One region of the Pseudalkalibacillus sp. R45 genome, then DNA from elsewhere that is predicted to be linked to it. Evidence: riboswitches for the same ligand, from Rfam matches in the RefSeq annotation. Region 1 holds a riboswitch; each other region holds the start of a gene.
What was found. A riboswitch is a leader RNA that binds a small molecule or an ion and turns the genes downstream of it on or off. The one in region 1 is predicted to bind S-adenosylmethionine.
Positions count from the first base shown of each region.

Region 2: it holds a riboswitch for S-adenosylmethionine, as region 1 does, so the genes downstream of both, metE (5-methyltetrahydropteroyltriglutamate--homocysteine S-methyltransferase) here and ACTWQL_RS23830 (YezD family protein) in region 1, are expected to answer to the same signal.
Region 3: it holds a riboswitch for S-adenosylmethionine, as region 1 does, so the genes downstream of both, ACTWQL_RS05845 (phosphoadenylyl-sulfate reductase) here and ACTWQL_RS23830 (YezD family protein) in region 1, are expected to answer to the same signal.
Region 4: it holds a riboswitch for S-adenosylmethionine, as region 1 does, so the genes downstream of both, ACTWQL_RS02665 (bifunctional homocysteine S-methyltransferase/methylenetetrahydrofolate reductase) here and ACTWQL_RS23830 (YezD family protein) in region 1, are expected to answer to the same signal.

Region 1 covers NZ_JBQQCL010000030.1:20,853-23,057, forward strand. The annotation lists SAM riboswitch class I at 613-716, shown strand; gene ACTWQL_RS23830 (YezD family protein) at 827-952, shown strand; gene ACTWQL_RS23835 (STAS domain-containing protein) at 1,097-1,930, shown strand; gene ACTWQL_RS23840 (TraR/DksA family transcriptional regulator) at 2,133-2,205, shown strand, end outside.
Region 2 covers NZ_JBQQCL010000010.1:24,576-26,780, forward strand. The annotation lists gene metE (5-methyltetrahydropteroyltriglutamate--homocysteine S-methyltransferase) at 1-1,326, opposite strand, end outside; cobalamin riboswitch at 1,553-1,747, opposite strand; SAM riboswitch class I at 1,804-1,918, opposite strand; gene ACTWQL_RS16460 (TetR/AcrR family transcriptional regulator) at 2,092-2,205, shown strand, end outside.
Region 3 covers NZ_JBQQCL010000002.1:20,955-23,159, reverse strand. The annotation lists gene ACTWQL_RS05850 (inorganic phosphate transporter) at 1-105, opposite strand, end outside; gene ACTWQL_RS05845 (phosphoadenylyl-sulfate reductase) at 122-835, opposite strand; SAM riboswitch class I at 1,249-1,354, opposite strand; gene ACTWQL_RS05840 (aspartate kinase) at 1,474-2,205, opposite strand, start outside.
Region 4 covers NZ_JBQQCL010000001.1:534,650-536,854, forward strand. The annotation lists SAM riboswitch class I at 575-688, shown strand; gene ACTWQL_RS02665 (bifunctional homocysteine S-methyltransferase/methylenetetrahydrofolate reductase) at 852-2,205, shown strand, end outside.

The sequences.
Region 1 (2,205 bases):
CGAAGGAAAAGCGATTGCTTTTTCGAGGAACTAATGGCTCAGCCTACGGCTTGGCTTTGCCAAGTTTTCTTTATTTGGTCCTCAATAGGAAATGACCTTTCATAGAAAAATGGATTTAAGCTCCCTTTATGATCAGGTTGTAAAGGGTCTCATGTGCTCCTTGCCAAAGTGCGCACTGTAAAAACGTTTAATCCACATTTTCAACCCCTCTTTTAAATCTCCAATAATCTATTATTTCAGAAACGGAAACAATTCGAGTAGAAGGGAGTTAAGAGTAAGTACGGTAACTGATTCACACTGGCACGACCGAGGAGTCGTAAGGACGAAAGAGAGGAAGGGCTTTCGTTGTTTGAGTTATTTTTAGCAAATCATATGGGTTGTATAGTGGATACACATATGTATTGATACATCGCTATCCACCAGTTTAAGGAGCATGGATCTCGCTGATGTGAAGTTGTTTGATCTCACGGAATGACTTTTCCAGCGTTACATATTTCATAGTATGGCAAGTGATTAATTCATACTATACCAATAGGAATTTATGGCTAAATTTCAATTTATGATTGACAGTCACTTTGATCATGCTGTAAAATTCAAAAAAATAAGTTGATTCACTTATCACGAGTGGCTGAGGGACTGGCCCTGAGAAGCCCGGCAACCTGCTTTTGCAAGGTGCTAATTCCAGCAAAATGGAAATCCATTTTGAGAGATAAGGTACATACACATTTGATGTACTTTTAATTAGGTCTCTCATTCTGAGGGGCTTTTTTATTTACCTTATCCGAGTACCATCCCAAAAGAGAGGAGAATAAGCGTGGCAAATGAATTGGAATCTATAACACCAAAATTGAACGAAATGCTGAAAACCATGAAATTCGGGTCTGTCACTTTGGTCGTACAGGATGGAAAAGTCATTCAAATTGAAAAGAAAGAAAAAGTGAGAGTGAAATAACAAGGATTTTACCAATGTGCTTTCCGAAGTTAAGACTGACTGGGTTTCTTGAAATAAAATTTGTCCTCAAGGTTCGATTAATTTAAAATAGGAAGAGAAAAAGAAAATAACACCTATTAAACGAATTGCGGAGGTCATGGCATCGTGCAGAGAAATAAAGAACTACATGATTTTCTTTTCAATAAAGCACCACAACTTACAGATGATTGGTATAACTCCCTGGATAAAAGCGATCCGACAGGTGTTTATTCATCTACTGATCCTGAAGTCATTCAAAAGTTGAAACAGCAAAATTATGAGTTTCATCTGAATCTGATTGGAATTTTTATAAAAGAAGAATCAGAGTTCTTCAAGGATTTCGAGGAATGGGTGATTGCTACTGCGAGGGATAAGGAACACATTGAAACACCGACACATTTTGTCATGAGGGAATTCATACGTGTACGGAAACAATATTTGAACCTAATTAACGATTTTGTAGCAGCCTCTCCAGGTAAATATACAAATGAACAAATCGATTTGTGGAAAGATATGATCATAAAAGAATTTGATATTGCTATGGTTCGATTTACAGAGGAAAAGAATAACTATCTGAATGATCAGTTGATGGCTCAAAAAGCGATGATCAATGAGCTTAGTTCTCCTGTGATTGATTTATCTCACAATGTTGGCCTGCTCCCGATTGTCGGCGACATCGATACGCATAGGGCTAAGGCGATTCTTGAAATTACCTTGAAGCAATGTGAAGAACGGAATATTGAACGGTTGTATATTGATTTATCGGGTGTTTTCATGGTGGATACCATGGTCGCACACGAAATATTCCAATTGATCTATTCGTTACGGTTGTTAGGTGTTTCTACGACGTTATCGGGAATACGTCCTGAAATCGCACAAACAGCAGTGCAATTGGGCATCGATTTTGAGAATGTGAAAATGACCTCTAAATTGTCGATTGCATTAACGGAAGATGATTGATGTTCAATTTTATAGCAGGTTTCAATAAAAGGCGCTCACTAAGCGTCTTTTTTGATTTTGATTTCTCCGAATTCACTCCCATTCCGCGCAAATAATGATTTAAACCGACTTGGTTCTAAATTGCCACAATTAAAAGGAGGTAACTGGAAGTGTGTTTACCTTCATCTGTGAATGGGAAAGGTTCAAAAAAGGAGGAGGAATCATGGCTTTAACTGATAAACAAATAGAAGATTTCAAATCACAATTACAAGAAATGAAAGAGGAAGTTTATCAAC
Region 2 (2,205 bases), on a different contig from region 1:
TTGCGGGAGACTGCCAATCGTGGTTGTCGGCAATAACGGAAGCTTGAAAAAGCCTTCATGGATTTTTTGACGTATAGAAAAGTGTGTTCCTCTTTTGGGTTCTACACCTTTCCAACGCTCCATTTCTTGTTGGACGTCTTGACTATTAATGGCAGGTGATTTCAGCAGTTCTTCTCGACAGCGTAATTGCTCTTTTATTTTTTCTTTAATCGCATCTCTTCCATAATTCAATCCCTCTGTCAAAACAACTACCTCTTCAAGTTTCTCATCAGCGAATGATAGGGCGTTTTTCAGGGCAGGATCCAATTCCTGTTCAGTTGTGACCGTGACTGGAACGTGCAAAAGGCTGCAAGAAGGTTGGATAATTAAACGCTCTTTACCGACTTCTGAAAGGACGGTTTCGAGCACTCCTATTGTTTTATCCAGATCGTTCCGCCAAATATTGCGACCATTGATCACGCCTGCTGCAAGGGTTTTATCGCGTGGAAAGCCGTGTTTTTTCAGTGCTGCTAAATTCGCTCCTCCATCATGGACGAAATCAAGACCAATTCCAGAAACGGGAAGGGAGACGACCTCTTCATAATGAGATACAGCCTCATAATAGGTCTGAAGCAGGATTTTTATGCTCGTTAGTTTGTTGTCAATGGTTTCATAGACGTGTTTGAAAGTGTTGATTTCTTCAGCTGTTAACGTAGTTGCAAGGATCGGCTCGTCGATTTGTACCCACTCAGCACCAGCGCTCTCAAGTTCTTGCAGCACTTGTATGTAAAGGGGAACAAGTTTATCGAGTAATTGGTTGAAATTTTTTTCGTCAAACCCTTTTGCTAATTTTAAGAATGTAATAGGGCCGAGGATGACCGGCTTTCCGTTAATCCCAAGATCTTTAGCCTCCAGAAAATAGGGGAGTAAGCGGTTTTCTGTAAGCTCTGGCTTTGCGTCAGGTCCGATTTCAGGCACGATATAATGGTAATTGGTGTTGAACCATTTGGTCATTTCTGATGCAACGGCTTCCTTATTCCCACGGGCGATATCAAAATAGGTTGCTAAAAGGACATTCCCTTGTTGATGATGAAAACGGTCGGGGACAAAGCCGAACATCACAGCTGTATCAAGGACATGATCATATAGACTTAAGTCACCGACAGGAATCAGGTCGATCCCGATCTCTTTTTGCTTTTTGAGATTATGGATTCGAAGGTTCTCTAATTTAGTTGATAGTTCATTTTCAGATATATTACCCTTCCAAAACTTTTCCAGTACTTCCTTCCATTCTCGTTTTTCGCCTATTCTTGGATAACCGATTGATGAACTTGCTGCTTTCGACATGTTCATTCCTCCCATTTCATAGTTTGGACAATAAAAAAGAGCTCTCCCATGTAAGTGTCTGAACCTCTCCGTAACTACCAACAAATTTTTGATTTAAATGTTGGTTTGGAGGTCTGACACTGTTCACATGGAACAGCTCCTGTTTTGACAGCATGATCAAACTCAGCCTGTGATGACAGACTGATACCGTTAAAACGCTCAACACCTCCCTATTCCTCGTAGGTTCTAGTGCAATCAACAACAGGCAGGTCTCCTGACTTATGATCTTCACATACCTGCGCCTTCCCATCTTTATAAGATAGTGACATCTGGCAGGCTGCTCCCAATTACAGTGGCGGGACCGTGCCGGATTTTCACCGGACTTCCCTTTTAAGTTGAATAAGCTCAGTAAACGTATTCAACACCTGAGTGATCTACAATATTCAGTTTCCGTGTATATGAAAAAAACCTCTATAAGAGAGGTTTACATACACACCTCTCTTATTTCTCAAAGCATATGCTTTGCTGGAATTGGCACCACAATCAACACATATATATGCTGATAGGTTGCCGGGTTTCATCGGGCCAGTCCCTCCACCACTCTGAATAAGAGATACGATTTGATTGATTAAGAGCATACTAGCATTGAATAATTGACCTGTCAACGACCGGATCAATAAAAATCAACTGTAAAATGACAACAATCGAATGGCTTCGGGGTAAATTGACAATCAATCTAAATCGGAATATAATTTGGTTGGTTGACCAAATTATTGGAGTGAGATGATGAAAAAGGATGACAAAAGACAACGACTGATTGATGCTGCGTATAAAGTGTTTGCTCGTAAGGGTTTCAACAATGCATCCATTAAAGATATTGCAAGAGAAGCGGAAATTACA
Region 3 (2,205 bases), on a different contig from region 1:
ATTGATCGCACCTGACCCGTAAGAAACACCCATGGAGGCAGCAGCCCCACTTGCTCCCATATTCATGGCGAAAAAGAAGGCGACGATAAACGCGATCACTATCATCTAAGAATCCTCCTCATCAGGATAGATGAAGACCACATTCAGTCTTTTTCAAATTCGTCCATCGCCCCGCCCGTAAATCTGCTCCATCCTCCGTCGGCAAGGTGCATTTCTCACAGCCGATGCTTGGATAACCCTGGTCATGCAGGACGTTATAAGGGAGGTCATAGGTATGAATGTATCGCCAGACATCTTTCCAAGACCAGTGAATCAATGGACAAACTTTGATAGCTTGGAACTTTTCATCTTTATTGATGAATTCCGTGTTTCTTCTCGTAGGTGATTGCTCTCTTCTAAGCCCCGATATCCAGGCTTTGTGGCCAGACAATGCTTGTGTAAGTGGAACAATCTTGCGAATATGGCAGCATCGGTTCGGATCTCGTTCCCATAGGCTTTCTCCATATGCTTCAGCTTGTTCTTCCACTGTCAGTTCAGGTTTTTTCAGATCAATTTGTAATTTGGGATAACGAGCTTTCACCCTATCAATCAATTCATAGGTTTCTGTGAAGTGAAGTCCTGTATCAAGGAAAACGATTTTCGCCTCAGGATTCACCTTCGAAATCAAATCAATCAATACGATACCTTCAGCACCAAAACTGCACGCATAGATGATATCCTCTCCATACAAGTCATAAGCCCACTCTAAAACGTTTAAAGCCCCTTTGGTTTCATTATCGATCGAGATCTCCAGGTTGTTGTCAGACCATGTTTCATACGATAATAATTGTGCCAATTTCAATCCCTCCAATCTCTTCTGTGAAAAAGAAAGAGGCAACTCTAACCTGGTCAAAGGTTAAAGTTGCCTCTAGTTTGTCTAGTCAGCAGCCTTTTCGTTTCTTTAAATCTTTACTTTGTTATACTTTATTGTTGATTTTCCGGAAATTCGCTCCCTTTCCGCGGGCGATCCGCAAGCCTCCTCGCTCACTGCCACAGGATGTGGTGGCTTCGACGTTCACCACAGGACGTGGTGGTTTTTAGTCGAAGAACCTAAGTTCGCTGTGAGGTCTCGTATGACTCGCTGTTCCCGCAGGAGTGTCGCAAATTTCGCTTCAATCAAACTTAGAAGATATCAACAGTATTATTTAACAAAGCTTACATGTAAAAAAGCCTTCCAATTTGGAAGACTTTTAGGCTAATCAGTGTTTCACCTTATCTACCAAAATGGGAATCCATTTTGCTGGATTTAGCACCTTGCATCATGCAGGTTGCCGGACATCATTGGGCCAGGTCCCTCCGTCACTCTGGATAAGATTTAATTTGATTATCATTCTAACTATTCCAATAAGGAATGTCAACAATCTTTTTTAATGTTTTGATTATTTTTGCGATTGGTCTTTCCAAATCCACGTATAGCAATAGATCAAGCAGTTATTAAACTTCGACTGTTTTTCTTTCTTCGAGTTCAAATGCTTCATGCAAGCATTCCACTGCAGAAATCATTGTGGTGCTAGACACGATTGTAGAGACCTTGATCTCGGATGTGCTGACCATCTTGATTTTGATCCCATTAGAAGATAATACGTTAAACATTTTTGCAGCAACACCTGGATTGGAAATCATTCCTGAACCTACGATCGAAACTTTCGCAAGGTCACCTTCATACGTAATATGGTCATAATTCAACTCTGGTTGATATTCACTCAATACTTCCAACGCCTGATTGAGCACCTCTGAATCCAATGAAAAAGAGATATCCGTCGCTTCTTTACCATTGGTGTTCTGGATGATGATATCTACATTGATTTTTTGGTCTGAAAGGATCGTGAATAACTTTGCTAATGTATTGATATCATCCTGTAAACCATGAACGGTCACTTTTGTTACATTACTCTCAAACGCGATTCCTCGCACTGTAAGATTGCCTTCCATTGAAACTTCCTCCTCTATCATGGTGCCGGTTTCTTTTTCGATACTTGACCGGACCTCTAACTTAACGTTGTAATTTTTAGCGAATTCGACAGACCGAGGATGTAATACTCCCGCGCCAAGGTTCGCCATTTCAAGCATTTCATCATAGGAGATCGATTCGAGCTTCCTAGCTCCTCCAACAACTCTTGGATCGGTTGTGTATACCCCTGTGACATCCGTATAGATCTCGCACTT
Region 4 (2,205 bases), on a different contig from region 1:
ATCGCCAATTTTCTACATCACTATTTCGCCTCGTCGTCGAAACGTTTCGATAATCTTATATAAAAAATTACCATGAAAGCCTTTTCAGTTCAAGAGTTTTTTGAAAATTTTCTAAATTATTAATTCGACAATTTTTGTAATGTCCTGTCTTTTATAGACAATATAGGGCTTTTACAGTTTTTAAAGAAATGAAAAACTAAGGGTTGAATGAAAGTCGGACCTTATTCGGAAAGCACATGGAGGATATCGAGAGTTCTTGTCTGAATACAGCCTTTATTGGGGCAGCCAAAGAACTTTTACACCTCTCTCCTGTCCCATTTCAGCACTTTTTGGGACAGGCAAAGGGATTTTTCATGCTCTCCTGTCCCATTTCAGCATGATCGAAATAAAAATCACACCTTCCCCTCAACAGCGAATCCAAGTAAACCTCATCAGTAATGAATAGGAAGCTTACGGATCGCCAGCCGAAAGGGACTGAATTTTGTAGAAATCAACAAAACTAACATACTTTCTTTAAAAAGGGTTGAACTCTACAACGATTTGTTGTACAGTTAATAAAATTTAAAAATTCTGTTTCTTATCCAGAGAGGTAGAGGGAATGGCCCGATGACACCTCAGCAACCTTCAATGTGCAAACATTGAAAAGGTGCTAATTCCATACAAGTGGATTCACTTGTAAAGATAAGAAGAACGACCGTGCATTTTAAAGTCTTCTTCTTATAAGAAGGCTTTTTTCTTTTTATAAGTGCAACTATTGGCTTCAGCCTACGCCTAAGGCTTGGCCTCGCCTAGTTTTCTTTATCTGGATCAGCAGGACTCGAAAAAAACAACAATGTCAGCGAGGGATTCAAATGGGAATTTTAGATGACTTGAAGCAAGATAAAATCTTGATTGGTGATGGCGCGATGGGGACGCTCCTCCATTCGTACGGCTCTGACTGGTGTTTTGAAGAATTGAACTTATCACATTCAGATCAAATCTTTAATATCCACCGGGCATATATCGAAGCAGGAGCAAATATCATCCAAACGAATACATACGCGGCCAATTATATTAAACTCGAACGCTATGGTCTACAGGATCAAGTAAAGGAAATCAATACAGCCGCTGTCCGGTTGGCCAAAAAAGCTGCCGGAGATCACGCATATGTGGTCGGTACAATCGGGGGAATCCGTGGTATCAAGCCCCACACGATCACCATGGATGAAATCAAGCGAACGTTCCGTGAGCAATTGTACTGTCTCCTTTCAGAGGACCTTGATGGTATTTTACTAGAAACGTTCTATGATTTAGAAGAATTGGAAACAGTCCTGTCAATCGCCCGAAAAGAGACGGCACTTCCGATCATTGCACAAGTGTCATTGGAAGAGACCGGTTATATGCAAAATCGTACAAACATTACAGAAGCGTTTACCAGGCTTGAATCACAAGGTGCAGATATCATCGGCATCAATTGCCGGCTCGGTCCTTATCACATGCTTTCAACATTGGAAGAAGTACCGCTCCCAAAGCAGGCATATTTGTCCGCCTATCCGAACGCAAGTCTTCCGTCGTATGTGGATGGAAAGCTGCACTATGAGAGTGATGCTGACTATTTTAAAGAGTGTGCCCGTTCTTTCAGAGAACAAGGGATTCGATTGTTGGGCGGATGCTGCGGTACGACGCCTGCCCATATAGAGGCGTTCTCGAATGAACTTGAATCTGTACCGCCTATAAAAGAAAAAGAGGTCAAAAAACGGCAGACACCCCAGGCTGCTGTTCAATCTGTAGACCCAGGACCTCCTCCCCTTCATGAAAAAATAAAAAAAGAACAATCGATCATTGTTGAATTGGATCCACCCAGAAAACTCGATACCACCCGCTATATGGAAGGTGCCAAAGCGCTTAAAGATGCAGGTATCGACGCGATAACTCTTGCTGATAACTCGCTGGCATCCCCGAGGATCTGCAACACTGCCGTCGGTTCCATCGTCAAGGAACAGATCGGTCTCCGTCCCCTCATCCACATCACTTGTCGGGATCGGAACTTGATCGGCCTGCAATCTCACATCATGGGACTTCACACGCTCGGAATCCGAGACGTACTTGCGGTTACCGGGGATCCAACGAAGGTAGGCGATTTTCCCGGTGCTTCTTCTGTGTATGATGTAACCTCGTTCGAGCTGATCAAAATCATTAAACAGTTCAACCAGGGGATTTCGTTAT